4 regions of the Alishewanella sp. HH-ZS genome follow, and region 2 is predicted to be linked to each of the others. Evidence: predicted binding sites of a transcription regulator. Region 2 holds the regulator's gene; each other region holds the start of a gene.

Region 1 (4,521 bases), on a different contig from region 2:
TTCGCCACCAGTAACATCAGGCCGGCATGAAAGGCCATCCAGACGATACCGACTACAAACATCAGGGGATAGTCTAAAATGGCGGTCACATCCATATGCATACCGATAGTCGCTACCAGGATATACAAAAAAGCACTGCCGACCTTGGAGGCGCCAACGGCTTCTAAACGTCTGACGCGGGTTGCGGACAGGATCAGGCCAACGGTGGTGGCTACCACCACCAGCCAGAAGAAGGTACTGGCCAGGCTATAGTCTGCCAGCACCGGTGCTTCGCGGCCAATCCAGGGCGCAACGATATCGGCAATTAAATGTGAAAAACCGGTCACGCCAAAGGCGACGGCAAAGATCAGCATCAGATCATGCATGGTCGGAATGCGCGCATGCTGAGCCTGATAATTCTCGATCTTCTGTTGTAGATGACGAATAGCACTGGTGTCGGCACCGGTTTTCTGGTCGAAATAGCTGGCGCGACTGGCCATCAGTAACAACACTGCCATCCAGACATTAGCCACTATGACATCCACGGTAATCATCACCGAGAAAATGCTGCCATCAACTTCAAACACTTCTTTCATCGCGGCCTGATTGGCGCCACCACCAATCCAGCTACCGGCGATGGTACTCATGCCACGCCAGATATCACCGCCCAGTGCTTCCGGGTACAGGCTACCCAGCATCAAAAGTGCCAGTGGACCGCCAATAATAATCCCCAGGGTGCCGGTAAGAAACATAATCAGCGCTTTCGGGCCAAGGCCAATAATGGCTTTAAAGTCGACACTCAGCGTCAGCAATACCAGACTGGCCGGTAATAAATAGCGCGATGCCATCTTGTACAGGGCCGAGCCTTCCCCATCAATAATGCCAAAGCTGTTTAGCAGTGACGGAATAAAGTAGCAAAGCAGCAGGGCAGGGACATAACGGTAAAAAGCTTTACAGTAGCGGTTAGCACTGTGGCTGGTATAAAACACCAGCCCCAGGATCAGCGCCAGCAGGCCAAGAACGACGGCATCGTTGGTGATCAAAACAGTGGTTACTTGCATATATTATTCTTATAAGTCAGAAGTGGGCGCCAGAGCGAGTTCAGGCGCTGGGGTGTTGCTAGTGTGCCGTAAAAAGGCCACAGCTGGCAATCTTTCTGCCGCGTAGCTGTCCCGCCTGGTCGCAGCCCGGGCCATTGTCTGCTACCCTACACCGGGTATCGCTATAGCTGTTATGGTTAAAAAGCCGAACTTAAGTTGATACTTATCAAATCCGCAAAGACGGATCCTCAGTATGATAATCAGGGCAGACCAGCGTTAGCCGGCAACGGCCAGCGGCCCTTACTACAATGCAGGAGTGTTCGAATGAATAATATTAACCGTCGTAACTTTTTCAAAATCTCAGCCGGTACCGTCATTGGTATGACACTGGGTGGTGTCACGCTAAGGGCCTTTGCCGCTGAGCAATTAAAGCTGGATGACCCTTTAGCGGCAGCCATGCGCTATACCCACAAGTCGGAAGTGGAAGGTCAGAAATGCAGTAACTGTAACCTGATCCAGGGTGAGGACGGCCAGGAATGGCGGCCTTGCGCCATTTTCCCAGGCAAATTAGTCGCCTCAGAAGGCTGGTGTGCTGCCTGGGTGAAAAAGGTTTAAGCTAACGCCTTGAGGATAAACGCCGGCCTGCTGCCGGCGTTTTTGTGTACGCCGCGTCTAAACTTCAGTGTTGCGTTGGGGTTTACGCGAAACTCAGGGTAAATTTAAATGCCGACCGCCATCCAGCGCCAGTACCCGTCCGGTCAGATAGCGGCTGTCCAGAATATAGCGTACTGCTGTTACCACTTCCTGTGCCCCAGGTTCACACTGTAACAACGACTTTTGCAAAGCCTGCTGTTTATACTCCTCGGCATCACCGGCATTAAACATCAGTAGCGCCGGCGCTATGGTATTAACTTTAATCTTTGGTGCAAATTGCCGGGCAAAAGACAGGGTCAGGTTCTCTAGCGCGGCTTTGGACGCTGCATAGGCAATATGTTTGCTACTGCCAACACAGGCCACAAAATCACTCAGCTGAATAATATCGGCCTGCTCACTGAGCTGCAGTTGTGGCTGCAGCGCACGATTAAGCAAGTAGGGCGTACGGGCATGAATTTGCTGCAAATAATCAAAGCTTTCTGCTTCTGCTTGCAGTTGCGCCAACAAGGAGTCTGCAGTTGCCGGCGGATCCTTGCGCCAGTCCGAGGCATTATGGATCAGCGCCCGCAGTGGACCAAGCTGCTGCAGCTGGCTGATAAAATCCGCCAGGCTATTTAGATCGGTCAGATCGCATTGATAGGTGAGCACGCCGGCGGCTTTAAGTTGTGCCAGCCCCGGTCGCTCACTACGGTAGCTGGCCACCACCTGATAACCGGCCTGTTGTAGGTCTAACGCCAGTGTCAGGCCGACACGCTGCGCGGCACCGGTGATGACGATAATGGGTTTATGCATAGGAAATCCTTGGTTAATTGCCTGAAGTTTTGACGGTCAGGCAGGCGTAGCAGCAAGTATATACTTTACGCTTACTGCCGTGGATCCCTGCGTAAGGATTGCTGCTGTCATAAAAAAGACACACTTAGCTGTTAAGTTGCCGCCAGTTTCACTCCGATGCAGGTCCTCACTATGTTTAATTTCTCTACCATCGCCAGCCGGGTGCTGGTGTTGGGACTGGTACCCCTGGGTTTGTTGCTGCTGGTTTTGGTGGCATCTTTTCAGGCCGCTAACGGCAAGGACCAGCTGTTTAACCGCCTGTATCATGAACACCTGGCGATCCTGTCTGGTGTTATGCAAAGTCAAAAAATTCTGCAACAGCAGGCGTTTAGCGAGGTGCAGCAATATAAATCCGGCTGGTCTTCGGCCGAGGCGACCCGTAGCAGCGTGCAGGCGCTACTGGCTGTAGCTGCGACGCAATGGCAAGGTTTTAGTGAGCAGCGTACGATAAAATCGCCGGCGGATGAAGAGGCTTTTGCCGCGCTGGACGCGGCCTTTGCCAAAGCCGTTAAACACTATCAGGATTGGATAGGTTTTGTCGGTGACGATGCGCTGCTAATCAAAATTTTGAATGATTCCAGCATTAATAACGAATTTAAACAGCAGATTGCCCCTTTTGCTACTCTGGCTGAGCAGTTTATTCAGCAGCAAATCGATGCTGCGGCTGAGGTGCGGGATGCCTCTGAGCAGCTAACCGGGCAGATGCTGTTGATGTATCTGGTTGGCGGCGCCTTGCTGACCGCCTTTGTGTTATTGCTGATTTGGCAAACCCGCCGCGCGGTGAATAAGCCGCTGACCCGGCTGCGTGATCTGTTGTTACAACTGGAACAGCAAGCCGATTTAACCTTACGTGCCGATGAACGCGGTCGTGATGAGATTGCCGAAGCGGCCCGGGCGCTGAATTTAATGCTGCAGCGTTTTGCTGGCCTGCTGCAACAACTAGGTGGCAGTGCGCGGGAGCTGAGTAGTCAGGCGACGCAGGTGTCCGGCATTAGCGACCAGGTGAATAATGGTGCTGCGGACCAAGCCCGGTTAGCGGATCAATTATCTGACGCGGTCAGTGAGATGATGCAAGCACTGGATCGGGTGGCCAGCCATACCGGCTCGGCCAATCAGGTCAGTCAGAATGCCAGCGCTCTGTGTCAGCAGGGCCAGCAGGTAAGCCAGAAGAGTATGCACAGCGCCGAACAGTTGGCGCAGCAAATGGCAGCCGCCGCCAGGCTGATGCAACAATTACAGCAAGACTCCGGCAAGATCTCCGGTGTGCTGGAAGTTATCGGCAAGATCTCGGAGCAAACCAACTTACTGGCGTTAAATGCGGCCATTGAGGCGGCACGCGCCGGTGAGGCCGGTCGCGGCTTCTCAGTGGTTGCCGATGAAGTACGTACCCTTTCCGCCAATACCAAGCAGGCCACTGAGTCGATCCGGCAGATGATTAGCACCCTGCAACAACAAGCGGATAGTGCTTGCTCCAGCATTGCCCAGGCCGATGTACAAGCGAAAGACAGTGTCGAGCAGGCCAGGGCAACCGAGCAGCAATTCCGGCAGTTGGCAGCTGAGGTTGCTACACTCAGTGATATTAATCAGCAAATTAGTCTGGCAGGTAATGAGCAGCAGCAAACGGCCGGCCGCTTTGTGTCAGGTATTGCGGCCATGCATCAGGCCAGCCAGCAATTGCATCAGGGCGCCAGTCAGTCGTCGCAGGCTGCTGAAGAACTCACCGCGCTGGCGGCAGAGTTAGAGCGTGGCTGGCAACAATTTCGCACTAACTAAGAAAAAATTTTCTATTGTCATATTGCTGAAATAAAAAGCAAGCAGACTAAGCCGGTACAAATTAAAACGTCCACTTTGAGGAATGATTAAATGAAAATCAAAAACTTAACTAAACTGGTTCTGGCCACTGCCGTATCACTGAGCTTTGCCGCTCAGGCGCAAGCTACCCGCGATACTATTCAAATCGCCGGTTCATCAACTGTACTGCCGTTCTCTTCTATCGCTGCTGAAGAGTTTGGTAACA
Region 2 (4,521 bases):
GATAGCCCGAGCCTTTGCGCCCTATCAGACAGCTGCCGAAGAGCTGCAACAGGTAACGGTCAGTGTCGGTGCCGGGATCAGCGGGTACTGGCAACAACAAGCGGTGCGGGTCGGCAGTGCCAGTTTTTGTCAGCTAAGCCGCACTGTCAGCGGCGCCATGGTCTATCTGACGATTAACCAGCAGCCGATAGCTGCTGTGACCCTGAGTGACAGAGTACGGCCGGAAGTTCCGGCGCTGCTGGCCAGTTTACAACAACAGGGCTATCAATTGGGGATGTTAACCGGCGACAGCTCATCACAGGCCGAGCAACTGGCCAGCGAATTACAGCTTAACTTTATGCATAAAGGCTGTACGCCAGAACAAAAAGTGACGCATATCCAGCAGCTGATTAGCGAAGGCAAGCAGGTACTGATGCTGGGCGATGGCATTAACGACAGCCCGGGCTTTAACGCTGCCCATATTTCGGTTGCGGTGCACTCAGGCGCCGATCTGTCTAAAAATCAGGCTGATGTGGTGTTATTAAAACCCGATGTGAGTCTGTTAGCCGCATTGCTCAAAGGTGGCAAAACCACCGCCAGCGTGATAAGGCAAAATCTCGGATGGTCTGTCGGTTATAATTTGATTATTATTCCGCTGGCCGTAGCTGGTTTTGTCTCGCCCTATATTGCAGTGATCGGTATGTCGTTCAGCTCGTTATTGGTGGTATCGAATTCATTGAGGTTACTAAAGAAATGAGCATCATTTACGTACTTATCCCGATAGCCATCTTCTTTGTCGCAATGGGGATCTGGATTTTCTTCTGGGCGGTGCGCTCGAAACAGTTTGAAGATCTGGAAAAAGAAGGGCTGAGCATCCTGTTTGACGAGGACGATAAGCCAAAACCATCCGCGAACAAAGATGAGCCCTGATTATCTGGCCGCGCTGCTGATCGGCCTGCTGGGCAGCAGTCACTGTCTGGTAATGTGCGGCGGCATTGCCAGTGCCTTGCAACTTAGCGTGCCGGCTGAGCGCCGCCACTCAGGTTATACTTACCCTCTGCTTCTCAGTGCCGGCCGCTTAACCACCTACAGCCTGTTTGGTGCCCTGGTCGGCTACTTTGGTCTGACCGCAATGCAGCTGGCTGGCGCCTCCATGCTCTGGTTACGCTTGCTGGCAGGCGTCTTACTGGTTGCTATGGCACTCTATATCGCCCGGCTCTGGTTTGGCCTGACGCAGTTGGAACGACTTGGTCAAAAGCTCTGGCAGCGCGTCCAGCCCTATACCAAGGCGCTGTTACCACTTGACTCAGCGACGAAAGCCTATCGGTATGGCCTGCTGTGGGGCTTTTTGCCCTGCGGTCTGGTCTATTCGACCCTTAGCTGGAGTCTGGCCAGCGGCAGCCCTTTTCATGGTGCCCTGCTGATGCTGAGCTTTGGCTTGGGCACCTTGCCGGCGATCCTGGCCGTTGGTGGCGCCGCACAGCTACTGCGCCAGCTGAAAAGCGCCTTGTGGTTTCGCTATAGCACCGCCGCTATACTGGCTATCTACGGCATTTATACGATATGGCTTGCTTTGCAGAGGTTAGTTTTTTAAGCTAGCTACTATATTAGGGAATTCAGGGTTTATTCGATGCAACGCTCGGCGATTAATTGTCAGGATTGTGGTTTTAGTCAGTTGTGCCTGCCGTTTTCACTCAACGATCAGGAAATGACCAAGCTGGATGACATTATTCAGCGCAAACGACCGTTACATAAAGGCGATATCCTGTTTGAAAGCGGCACCGCCCTGAAAGCACTGTATGCGGTACGCACCGGTTCCTTTAAAACCTTTACCCTGACCGAGCAAGGTGAGCAGCAAATTACCGGCTTCCATTTACCCGGCGATATTATCGGTTTTGATGCGATTAATACCCAGCAGCATATGAGCTACGCCGAAGCGCTGGAAACCGGCATGATTTGCGAGATCCCCTTTAACAACCTGGAAATGTTACTGGACCAGCTACCCAAGTTACGGCAGCAGATGATGCGGCTGATGAGTCAGGATATCCAGGCTGATCAGCAGATGTTGTTGCTGTTAAACCGCAAAACTGCCGAACAAAAACTGGCCACCTTTTTAAACCATCTGGCCTCGCGCTACGGTAACCGTGGTTTTTCCTCCAAAGCCTTCCGCCTGACCATGACCCGCAGTGATATCGGCAATTACCTGGGTTTAACCGTTGAAACCATTAGCAGGCTGCTGAGTAAATTACATAAAGATCAGATCATCGAAGTGGATGGCAAACTGATAACCATTTTAGATGCCCCTGCCTTAAGTAACCTCGCCGGTCAGTGTTAATCGGTATTTTGTTGATTTAACACAAAGGCCAGCCTACCAACTCCGGTTATGTTGACTACACTTAATCTAACAGATTGCGTGCATCAACCTGGTAACCGGAGTCATTATGTCGATTTATAACAATGTTTTAGTGGTATTAGATCCCACGACTGAACAACAGAAAGCCCTCGACCGCGCCCTGGAGCTAAGCCGCAAACAAGGCGGTAAACTGACCGCGTTTTTATCGGTATACGAATTCTCCTATGAGATGACCACCATGCTATCCGGTGACGAACGCGAAGCAATGAAGCAGGCGGTGATTAAAGATCGCGAAATCTGGGTCAGTGGCTTACTGCAGCAGGCTCAGGCGCAAGGACTGGAGATCAGTATTCAGGTGGTCTGGCATAACAGACCGTTCGAAGCCGTCGTCAAAGCTGTGCTGGAGCATAACTTTGATCTGGTGATCAAAGGCACCCATGACCACGATGTGCTGAAATCGATGATTTTCACCCCAACTGACTGGCATATTTTGCGCAAATGCCCCTGCCCGGTGCTGCTGGTAAAAGAGCATGCCTGGCCGGCGCAAGGTAATATTATCGCCGCTGTTAATGCCGGCAGTGAGCAGGAGCATCATAAATCCCTGAATAACAGGGTGATTGATAAAGCTAAACAAATGGCTGCCATGCTAAATGCCAGGGTGCATCTGGTGAATGCCTACCCCGGTACTCCGGTTAATATCGCCATCGAGATCCCGGAATTTAATCCGCAGGAATATAACAGCACCATGCAGCGACATCATAAGGATGCCGTGAAGCAACTGGCAGCCGAACATCAGATCCCGGCAGAGCAATGTCATGTGCTGGAAGGGATGCCGGAAGATGTGATCCCGAAATTGGCACGGCAGCTTGATGCCGAGATGGTATTAATTGGCACTATCGGCCGCACCGGCTTATCGGCGGCCATTATCGGTAATACCGCTGAGCATGTGATTGACCGTCTGGATTGTGATGTGCTGGCCTTAAAACCGGCCAATTTTGTCTGTCCGCTGGAGAAATCCTAGCCTTCCAGCCTCTGCCTCTTTTGAACAGGCGCACCCTTGGGTATAATGTGCGCCTTTTTTCTGTCTGGTAGTTAATGATGTCTCACGCGGCACAAGCGAAAGCCCAATATAATCTGAACAAGCTGCATAAACGGCTGCGCCGTAATGTCGGCCAGGCCATTGCTGATTTTGGCATGATCAGCGAAGGTGACAAGATCATGGTCTGTTTATCCGGCGGCAAAGACTCCTATACGCTGTTAGATATCCTGCTTAATCTGCAGCAATCTGCGCCGGTGAATTTCAGCATCGTTGCAGTTAACCTGGATCAGAAACAACCCGGCTTCCCGGCGCAAGTGTTACCGGAATATTTAAGCAGCATCGGCGTCGATTTTAAAATTGTTACTGAAGACACCTACTCGATCGTCAAAGAGAAGATCCCGGAAGGTAAAACCACCTGCTCACTGTGCTCACGGCTGCGCCGCGGTATTTTATATCGTACGGCAAAGGAGCTGGGCGCGACCAAGATTGCGCTGGGTCATCATCGCGATGATATGCTGGAAACCTTGTTTTTAAATATGTTCTACGGCGGCAAGATGAAGTCGATGCCGCCCAAGCTGATCAGCGACAATGGTGAACATATCGTGATCCGGCCACTGGCCTACTGCAAAGAAAAAGATATTGAAAAATACTCAGTGGCGAAAGGCTTCCCCATCATCCCCTGCAACCTCTGTGGCTCACAGGATGGTTTACAGCGGCAGGTGGTAAAAGAAATGCTGCAGGATTGGGATAAGCGCTTCCCCGGCCGCATTGAAACCATGTTCCAGGCGATGCAAAATATTATACCTTCGCATCTGGCCGATAACAGTTTGTTCGATTTTAAAGCCATCAGCAAAGACAGCCCGTTAAACGGCGATGGTGATACTGCCTTTGATAAACCGGCCGTACCATCAGTGCCGGTAGGTTTTGAGCAGGATGATGAAGAGCTGAGCGTGCATCAGACGGTAGAACTAAGCTAGTTTAGCCGCAATCTACCTTAAGTATTTTGCTTTAGAAAAGCCTGGTTAAAACCGGGCTTTTTAATTCTAGCTTGCTTACTCTTCCAGCAGACGGCGATTAAAACGGATCATGGCAGTGATTTCTTCAATATACTCATGACCGCGTTCAGAATACGCGCTTAAACCGTGCGCCA
Region 3 (4,521 bases), on a different contig from region 2:
GCAAATCGATCACGCTGCGCATTGGTGAAAGCATTCCGTTTGACAGCTTTAACCACCTACAGCTGGAGCTGGTAGATAAAGTTAAACTGTTTAAAAAGCACCTGTACCGGCTGGCAAAAGATAAAGCCCCGCTGTTTAAAACCCAGAGTGCGATAGCGCATCCGGAAGAGCGGGCTGTACTGAAAAAGGCCGTAGAAAGTTGCCAGTTGCTGGGCGAAACCGGCGATGGCAAAAAAATCTACCTCTATCATCATCAGCAAAGTTCGCCGGTAATGCGTGAAATCGGCCGCCTGCGCGAGCTGGCGTTTCGGGCTGTCGGTGAAGGCTGTGGCCAGCGCCGTGATATTGACCGTTTCGACAGCCACTATGAACATCTGATCCTGTGGGATAGCGATGATTTGGAGATTGTCGGCGCCTACCGTTTTGCCAATACGGCCCGGGTGATCGCTGATCACGGCTTAGCTGGCTTATATACCGCCTCGCTATTTCAATTTAGCGCTCAGATGCAACCTTATCTCGCGCAGGGGCTGGAGCTGGGACGCAGCTTTGTGCAACCGCGCTATTGGGGTAAGCGCAGCCTGGACTATCTGTGGTATGGCATTGGTGCTTACCTTAAGCAGTATCCGGAACTACGCTATCTGTTTGGCGGCGTTAGTCTGTCGAACAGCTACCCGCAAGCAGCCCGGGATCTGATGGTCTATTTCTACTCTTTATATTTTCAGGATGAACAGCGAACAGCGGTATCAAATCAGCCCTATCAGCTGCCGCACGCTATTCTGCAACAGCTGCAGCAGCACTTCAGCGGTCAGGACTATGCGGCAGACTTTGTGCAGCTAAAACACCTGCTAGCGAATATGGGGGTAAGTATTCCCACCTTATATAAACAATACAGTGAGCTGTGCGAGCCAGGCGGTGTGAAATTTCTGGCCTTTGGCACGGATCCGGATTTCGCTGACTGCATTGATGGCCTGGTACTGGTAGACCTGACGCAGCTAAAAGCACAAAAACGCGCCCGTTATCTAAGCTAATCCGCCGTTTCTTGTGGCTTAGTGTAAAGATGCGGTAAAGTTCAGCCGCGATTCAGCCGCAGCCCACTATAAGTTGTATACTTAATGTCCATCCCTCTGCCGGCGCAATCTATCGCCCGTGGTTAGGAGCTTGATATGACGATACAACGAACCCTGCCACAGCTACTATTAGCCCTGGCAATTTTATTGCTCAGTGCCTGCGCCAGTCAGGCACAAAGCCGCACCAGTAACAGCGAGGCCGAGCTGGACCAGATGCTGGCCCCGATTGCACTGTATCCGGATTCAGTACTAACCCACGTCTTGATCGCCTCGACCTATCCGCTGGAAATTGTGCAGGCGGCGCGCTGGTTAGAGCGCAATCCGGATCTCAGCGGCGAAGACGCGCTAGAAGCCGTGCAGGGCCAGGACTGGGACCCCAGTGTGCAGGCTCTGGTTGCCTTCCCACAGTTAGTGCAACGCCTGAATGATGATCTGCAATGGACGCAGCGGCTGGGAGAAATCTTTTTAGCCGATGAGCCAGCGTTACTGGCCAGTATTCAGCGCTTACGGCAACGCGCCTATGCCCAGGGCTCATTGCAGCAGATGGAGCATGTGGTGGTGGAGCGCGAACGCGAAGTGATCGTGATTGAACCGGCGCGGCGTGAGGTGATTTACGTACCCTACTACGATACCCGGGTGGTTTACGGTAACTGGTGGTGGCCAGCCTATCCACCACTGTATTGGTATGAGCCTGTCGGTCACCGCAGCCGGGTCAGCTTTTACTGGAGTAGTGGCTTTTACGTCAGGCCAGCGTTTTATTTCAGCGTCTTCGACTGGCACCGTCATCATGTGATAGTGCACCACCATTACTATCATAAGCCACCGCGCTATTATCCAAAACGGCAGCATTTCCATAATGCGCCTCGCTGGCAGCATGACCATTATCACCGTCGTGGCGTGCATTACCGGCACAGTCAATTGCGTGACCGGCCAGACTATCAGCACCACCCGGACCGGCCACGCCGCCATGACGATACGCAGCACAGACCTCGCGAACAGTGGCGTGCTGAGCGAAATCAGGAGCAGCGCTCACAAACTGATAATCGCTTTATTCCGGCCGACAGCAAGCTACGTCAGGCAAATCGCGAAGCTGAGGCTGCGCCACGCAGTGCACAGCGCGAAGGCCGTCAGTATGACAGCAACCGCCAACCACGCCAGTATGAGGCAGCTCGAAGCGAACGGCCGCAGCGTCAGGAGCGCCCGACGGACGGACGTATTGTTCAGCAATGGGCGGAAAATGAGCAGCGGATCCAGCCAATCCCTGTTGCAGACACCAGCCCGGCCGTTGACCGGCAGCGGCCACAGCGTGTGCAGGACAGCGCGCTACGCACACAACAGCGCAACGAAGTATTAAATAGAGAACAGCAGCGCAGTGAGGCGCTAGGCAGAGAGCAGCGCGTGCAGTATCAACGGCCGCAGCCAGAGGTAAGAACCGAGCGGGTGCAGCCGCAAAGATTTCAGCAAGAGCGGGTACAACCGGTTAGTCGGCCAGCGCAGGACAGCCAGCGGGTACAACCGCAGCGGCCACAAATGGAACAACGGCAAGCCGTTGTTAGCCGGCCAGCAAGCGAGAGCCGGACAACAGGTTCGATCTCCGAGCGCTCTAACCGCTTTGAAAACCGGCGCCAACAGCAGGACTAGGCTTGGTTGGGGCGTGTTCCCTACCACTTTGTTGATATAGAACAATACTTACCATTAAAGGCCCGCTTTGTAGCGGGCTTTTTTGATCCAGCCCAAGGTTTTCACCGCCAGCAAGCGCACAATGGCGCCAGTTATCTGACGGGAGAATATAATGAAAACAATGTTATCTACAGTAGCACTGGGCCTGAGTTTAGTTGCCGCCCCTGCCATGGCCGAATTTTCTGTCAACGTTGGTGCCATCAGCGTGATGCCAAGTGACAGCAGCGGCAATCTGAATGTGGTGGAAGCCGTCGCAGGCTTACCAGCCGGCTCAACTGGCGTCAAGGTGAATGACAATACCCAACTGGGCCTGACCTTTGACTACAAACTGGATAAAAACTGGGGCGTGCAGTTAATTGCCGCAACCCCCTTTACCCACAAAATCAGTGGCGATGGCGCTATTGACGGTTTAAAAGTAGGTAAAACCAAGCATTTACCGCCTACCTTACTCGGCCAGTATTATTTTGATGTTGGTAACAGCAACATTCAGCCTTTTGTTGGCCTGGGCGTCAACTACACCAACTTCTTTAATACCGAAGCCGACGGTCAGCTGAAAAGCACGCTGGTCGCGCTGGGTGCGGCTGGTGCTAGTGATCCTGTGACCATTAAGCTGAAAAACTCCTGGGGCCTGGCCGCACAAGCCGGCGTCAATATCAAACTGGCTGATAACCTGGGTGTCCACCTGATGATCAGCAAAATTGATATCGATACTAAGGCGCATGTCCGGGTGAATGGCAATACAGTGCAAAGCGTTGATGTCAGCATTGATCCGCTGGTAGCGATGATTGGTCTGCGCTGGACGCTGTAAGTTTTATCTTGCCCTTTGCCGTCAACATTACGGTGTTGACGGTATTTTTCCGGGCGCTCCGACCAAAGTCGGGGCTTTTCCCGCTCCGGCTTCTGGATTAGAGTGCTAATACTGATCTCAAGCCGGAGCTGTTATGCCAAGTCCTGTCTCCAAACTTAACTGGCAACACCTGCTAAAATCCGGAAACCGGATTTTTATTGGCTCCCATGCCGCGGTGCCGACCCTACTGATTGACGATCTGATTGCCAATGCCAAAAGCCTGCATGATATTGAAATTGTGCAGCTGGTAACCCTGTCAGACAACAAATGGGCCAAACCCGAGTTTCAGCATTTATTTAAGGTCAATACCTTCTTTATCGGCGGCCATACCGTGCGTCAGGCTGTCGCTGAGGGCCGGGCTGATTACACCCCCTGTTTTATGACCGATATTCCGGCGCTGTTTACCGACGGCGTACTACCGCTGGATGCCGCACTGATTATGGTGAGCCCGGCTGATGAGCATGGCTATCATTCACTTGGTGTATCAGTTGATGTGATAGCCGCGGCAGCAAAGGCCGCCAAAACAGTGATTGCCCAGGTCAATCCGGCGATGCCAATCACTTACGGCCAGTCTTTTATTCATAAAGACGATATCGATGCTTTTTTCTATGCCGAGCAGCCACTACCGGAAGTGCAGCCTACCGAGCTGGATCCGCGCACTGAGCGGATCGGCCAGTATGTGTCGCTGCTGGTAGAAGATGGTGCCACTATTCAGCTTGGCGTAGGGAAAATCTGTGAAGCGGTCACCCGCTATCTGAGCAATCACAAGGATCTGGGCCTGCATACCGAGCTGCTGACCGACGGTGTACTGGAGCTGATTAAAAAAGGGGTGATCAACAACAGGCGCAAAACCTTTCACCCCGGTAAAAGTGTCACCAGCTTTTGTATCGGCACTAAGCAGCTGTATGACTTTGTGCACCAAAACCC
Region 4 (4,521 bases), on a different contig from region 2:
AATATAAAAATAACAGGATGAGCTGTGATGTTAAGCGTGCATCCCATACCCACCAGGCGCCCCACATCGGTTCACCCCAGGCCATACCGGTCAGCAGAGCAATGGCGGTGTATACCGCGCCGATAGGTGCAATTGCCAGCACCGCCCATTGTGCGGTTTTAATTTGCCAAACCAGAGCAGTAAAAGCAGCGATCGCCATGGCCATATAGGCACCCATCGACATAATGGCCGACGGCACATGGATATGGATAATACGGTAGCTGTCACCTTGCTGGTAATCGGTTGGCGTAAAGCCAAGGCCCCAGATATTACCAAGCAGCAGCGTAAAGAGTGCGGCAGCCATTAACCAGGGCGAAAGTTTACCGCAAAAATGATAAAGGGTTTCTGGCTTGGCCAGCGGATGTAACCACTTAAACATATCAGCTCACATTTATCTTAAGCGCACTGCACACTGCCATCGGCACCAGTGCCAGCGCAAACAATACGATTGCCAGTAAAATTGCCAACTGTCCCTGATATGCTAATCCCATGCTGGCAGCTTCAATTGCCGCACTGGCAAAAATTAGCAGCGGAATATACAGCGGCAGAATCAGCAGTGCCAGTAAAATCCCACCCTTATCGGCGGAAACCGTAATAGCCGCGCCTAACACGCTCAATAAACTCAGCACCGGGGTGCCAAGCAGCAGAGTTAATGCCATCGCTTGCAATGCCGGCAGCTCCAGATTAAACAACAGTGCCACCAGCGGTGACAGCAGTACCAGCGGCAAACCGGTGCTCAGCCAGTTAGCGCTGATTTTCGCCAGCACAAAAGGCAACAGCGCGTACCGGGCAGCCACCAGTTGCTCTATCACCCCGTTACGGTAGTCATCCTTAAACAGCCGCTCGGCAGCGAGTAACACGCTAAGCAGTGCCGCGATCCAGACTATACCCGGTGCCATTATACGCAGCATATTGGGCTCCGGGCCAACACCTATCGGGAACAGGGTCAACACTATGATAAAAAACAGTACCGGATTGAGCCAATCAGACTTTTGCCGGGCCAGTAGCCGCAGTTCGCGTTGTAAAAAGACGCCGTAGCTTACCATCGGTAGTGGATCTCCAGGGCAAAGAGCCCGGCATACTGCAGGCTAAGCGGCTGATGGGTGGTCAGAATAATGGCGCCGCCCTGCTCTAAATGGGCGATAAAGTGCTGTTGCAAGGTGCCGATGGCCGTTTGATCCAGCGCGGTGAAAGGCTCATCCAGGATCCACAGCTGTGCCCGGCTGGCCCAAAGCCGGGCAAGTGATACCCGGCGCTGCTGTCCGGCCGATAACATCCGGCACGGAATATCCTCTAAGCCTGCCAGCCCTAAACTGGCCAGCAACGCCAGATCATCGGCCGGCTTCAGATCAGTTGCCGCACGCCAGAAGCGTAAATTTTCCAGTGCAGTTAGTTGCTCGTGAATACCACTGTGATGACCAATAAAGCACAGGTTAGCCGCGTAATCGGCACTGACGTCAGATAGCGGACGCCCCTGATAATACAGCTCGCCTTCTTCTGGTCTGGCCAAGCCGGCCAGAATACGTAATAAGCTGCTTTTGCCGGCGCCATTTTTGCCTTTGATTTGTAATAGCTGCCCGGCGCTGACACTGAGCGATAATTGCTCGAATAGCACCCTGTCCTGCTTGACACAGCTAAGCCCGCTGGCACTGAGCAGCGCGGCTGGGGTGTGATTTAAAGTTGACTGAGTAAGATCCACTGGCCTTAACTATCGACTCTGCAAAAAATTGCGCGCATAGTAGCACAACAGGCGGCGAATACGAATCAGAACCGGTACTTAGCCATGATCCAGATCAGTATCTTCCACGCAACTTATCCACAGCACTCCGGTACCGGTCTGACCAGTTCAGCCGTAGCACTTTTGGTGAAAGCCAAGCTCAGGTCTGGAAAGTTATGGCGCCGCTGCATTCAGCTTACCGGGATATGTGGTTGATGGATCCACTACAGCCATTATCCGTTGGGGCACCGTTGCCGCCGTCGCCACAAAAACCCCAACTGTCACTGAATACGCCCTACCCGGCGCAATTGCTACAAGATGCTGACCCCGTGCTACGCCTGCAAGTTGGCGGGCGTGAACTGCGCTTGCCACTGCATCATTTACCAGCACTGCCGCTGACTCAGCCCCTTACAGTGAGTGTCAGCTTAAGCCAGAGAACATCGCTACAGCTAAATCTGAACCTGTCAGCAGCCAGCGTCACGGTGCCTCTTACCCCGGCCCAAGTTGCTGTGTTACAAGATCCCAAGGCGCTGGCCCTGCTTACCCAACAACTTAACCGCGGCGAAACACCCAGCCTGGCCGGTAGCCAGGTTATGACATCCGCCCTCAGTACACTGCTGGCGGCAAAAATTCCGTTACAGCTGAACCTGAATGCCAGCGGGGAGCTAAACATTCAACCCGAACACCCCCCTAAAAGCTTAACTTTACCACTCAGTGTGCTAAAAGAGCCGGCCTTGCTACAAAGCTTAGTTGCAGACAAACTGCCGCTAATGAAACAATGGTCAACAGCGACGAGTCAGGAGAGCACGATGAAACCCCTGAACCTGGATCAGGCCCTGCAACAACTCAGTGGCGTAAAAGTTGAGTTAAGCAGCGCCAAACTGCAGGCTGGCGCCGATTATTTCGCCCGTTTACAAATAAACGCCAAGCAAGGGCCGGAATTATTGATCCAAACTGCGCAAGGCCCGGTGCGTCTGCCACTGCAACAACTCCCAGCCATCCCCAGCGGTGTTCCGTTAGTGCTGCAAATGCAACCGCTGGCCGATGGTGGGGTGCAGCTACAAGTTAAAGTGCTGGCAGGTGTCGCAACAGAGGTACCGCTTAGCAGCGCACAGCTGCGCCTATTACAGGACCCAAAACAGCTGGCGTTATTACAACAGCAGCTTAGTCGTGGTGAAGCACCGCCACAACTGGCCGGCGAGCCATTTAAACTACCTGCAGGCATCACGACTACGCCGCAGACCGTCACACTGCAACTGTTAAACCAGTTAACCAAAAATATTGCCGCGAGCAAAAGCCCGGCCGGTAGCCTGAGTATTCTGCCGATTGCCGCCGAGCAGCAACTGCAGTTAAGTCAGAAAGACTTGTTGAAGCCCTTGCCATGGCAAACCTCTGCCACAGAGCGTCCGGCAGCGGTAAATCTGAATAACAGCACTGGCGTTGCCGAGCAGGGTTGGCGGCAACTGTTACCTTTACTTAGCAGCAGCCCGGCGCGGCTGGCGGCACTGCCGGAGATGCCACCGGCTGTCGTTGCCCTGCTACAACAGATCAGGCAAGCACAACCGGATGGGCAACGCGTTTTAACTGTCGCGGAAGTGCAGCAGCAGTTACAGGCGGTGCTGCAATTTCAACCGCTGCAATTGCAGCCCAACACCAGTACCGGCGCCGGCACCCTGGCTATTGCCATTCAGCTATTACTGGGGCATTTGTTGCGACAACCGTCAGCGCAAGCAGCCCGCAGCAATAGTGCCACTCAGACTATGGCGCAGCAGATCGGTCAGCTGGATAGTCAGCAAGCCAGTCAGTTGCTGCGGGCACTGGGCAGTCACAGTAGCTTGCTGCAGTTATCGCAGTTACAAAATGCCGATCTGCCACAGCTGCAGCAACAGTGGTTTATCCCGCTGGCATTACAGCAACAGCAGGAAAGCCGGATCAGCGAGATCTTGTTGGAACAACGGGAAGCGAAAGAGAAGAGCGGTGCTGGCAAACAAAAACACTGGCAACTGACGATGAAGTTTGATTTGGGGCACTATGGCCAATTATTGGTAGTGGCTAAGCTGGCGGCGCAGGATCTGCAGTTACAGTTTTATACCGATCAGCCCGCCGCGCTAAAACAAGCAGAAAAATTTTTACCGCTGCTAACCGAGCGCTGTCAGGCGCAGGGGCTCAATGTCAGTCAGGCGGCTTGCCAGCTTGGGAAAATTCCCGACACCCTTGGCAGCCGCCGCACCAGCCTGATCGCCACTCAGGCCTGATTTATCCACAGCACTCCGGTACCACTCTGACCAGTTTATCCACAGCACTCCGGTACCGGTCTGACCAGTTAGAACAGTAAGTTTTTACCGAAATAAATGGTCGAGACGGTATTCACAAAAATAATTAACAGGATCAGTGGGATAAAAGTACCCAGCGAAAAGTTAACGTATTTTTGCAGCACTGTGCCGGCAAAACCCGGATTACCGTCGGCGATTTCTTTATCCAGATTGTGAGCTTTCCAGCGGTAAACCACAAACAGACAGAGCAGGAAGCCATTTAATGGCAGAATGGTTTCGTAAAACATATCGTAAACCAAATCAAAGAAAGACTTGTTGTTGCCGCCATAGCTTAGAATATTGCTCAGCCAATCAATACGGCCAAACGACAAAGCACAGACTACCGCCAGCAGCACCATGGCACCACCCAATGAGTACAGCGCTTTGCGCCGGCTTAATCCCTTACCATCCATCACACTGGCCACCGGCACTTCGATAATCGACACCAGTGAG

Evidence for each region. The regulator FNR, encoded in region 2, switches genes on or off when oxygen is low (the NO sensors DNR and NnrR bind a similar motif). The targets are predictions, from matches to a motif close to TTGATCTAGATCAA.
Region 1: A9165_RS15630 (high-potential iron-sulfur protein) is a predicted target of FNR. The motif match lies at 1,236-1,249, and genes of this name have one in related genera.
Region 3: A9165_RS08915 (OmpW family protein) is a predicted target of FNR. The motif match lies at 2,740-2,753, and genes of this name have one in related genera.
Region 4: ccmA (cytochrome c biogenesis heme-transporting ATPase CcmA) is a predicted target of FNR. The motif match lies at 1,823-1,836, and genes of this name have one in related genera.

What each region holds. Positions count from the first base shown of each region.
Region 1 is NZ_LZEJ01000059.1:5,845-10,365, reverse strand. It holds gene A9165_RS15635 (DUF819 domain-containing protein) at 1-1,040, opposite strand, end outside; gene A9165_RS15630 (high-potential iron-sulfur protein) at 1,344-1,634, shown strand; gene folM (dihydromonapterin reductase) at 1,728-2,465, opposite strand; gene A9165_RS15620 (methyl-accepting chemotaxis protein) at 2,637-4,277, shown strand; gene A9165_RS15615 (substrate-binding domain-containing protein) at 4,368-4,521, shown strand, end outside.
Region 2 is NZ_LZEJ01000007.1:74,215-78,735, reverse strand. It holds gene A9165_RS04400 (heavy metal translocating P-type ATPase) at 1-736, shown strand, start outside; gene ccoS (cbb3-type cytochrome oxidase assembly protein CcoS) at 733-909, shown strand; gene A9165_RS04390 (sulfite exporter TauE/SafE family protein) at 899-1,573, shown strand; gene fnr (fumarate/nitrate reduction transcriptional regulator Fnr) at 1,610-2,314, shown strand; gene uspE (universal stress protein UspE) at 2,421-3,353, shown strand; gene ttcA (tRNA 2-thiocytidine(32) synthetase TtcA) at 3,431-4,348, shown strand; gene A9165_RS04370 (glucosaminidase domain-containing protein) at 4,424-4,521, opposite strand, start outside.
Region 3 is NZ_LZEJ01000018.1:40,178-44,698, forward strand. It holds gene A9165_RS08905 (lysophospholipid acyltransferase family protein) at 1-1,028, shown strand, start outside; gene A9165_RS08910 (DUF3300 domain-containing protein) at 1,164-2,708, shown strand; gene A9165_RS08915 (OmpW family protein) at 2,860-3,555, shown strand; gene A9165_RS08920 (bifunctional acetyl-CoA hydrolase/transferase family protein/GNAT family N-acetyltransferase) at 3,689-4,521, shown strand, end outside.
Region 4 is NZ_LZEJ01000010.1:110,017-114,537, reverse strand. It holds gene A9165_RS05920 (heme ABC transporter permease) at 1-418, opposite strand, end outside; gene ccmB (heme exporter protein CcmB) at 420-1,085, opposite strand; gene ccmA (cytochrome c biogenesis heme-transporting ATPase CcmA) at 1,079-1,738, opposite strand; gene A9165_RS05905 (flagellar hook-length control protein FliK) at 1,933-4,011, shown strand; gene A9165_RS05900 (sodium-dependent transporter) at 4,080-4,521, opposite strand, start outside.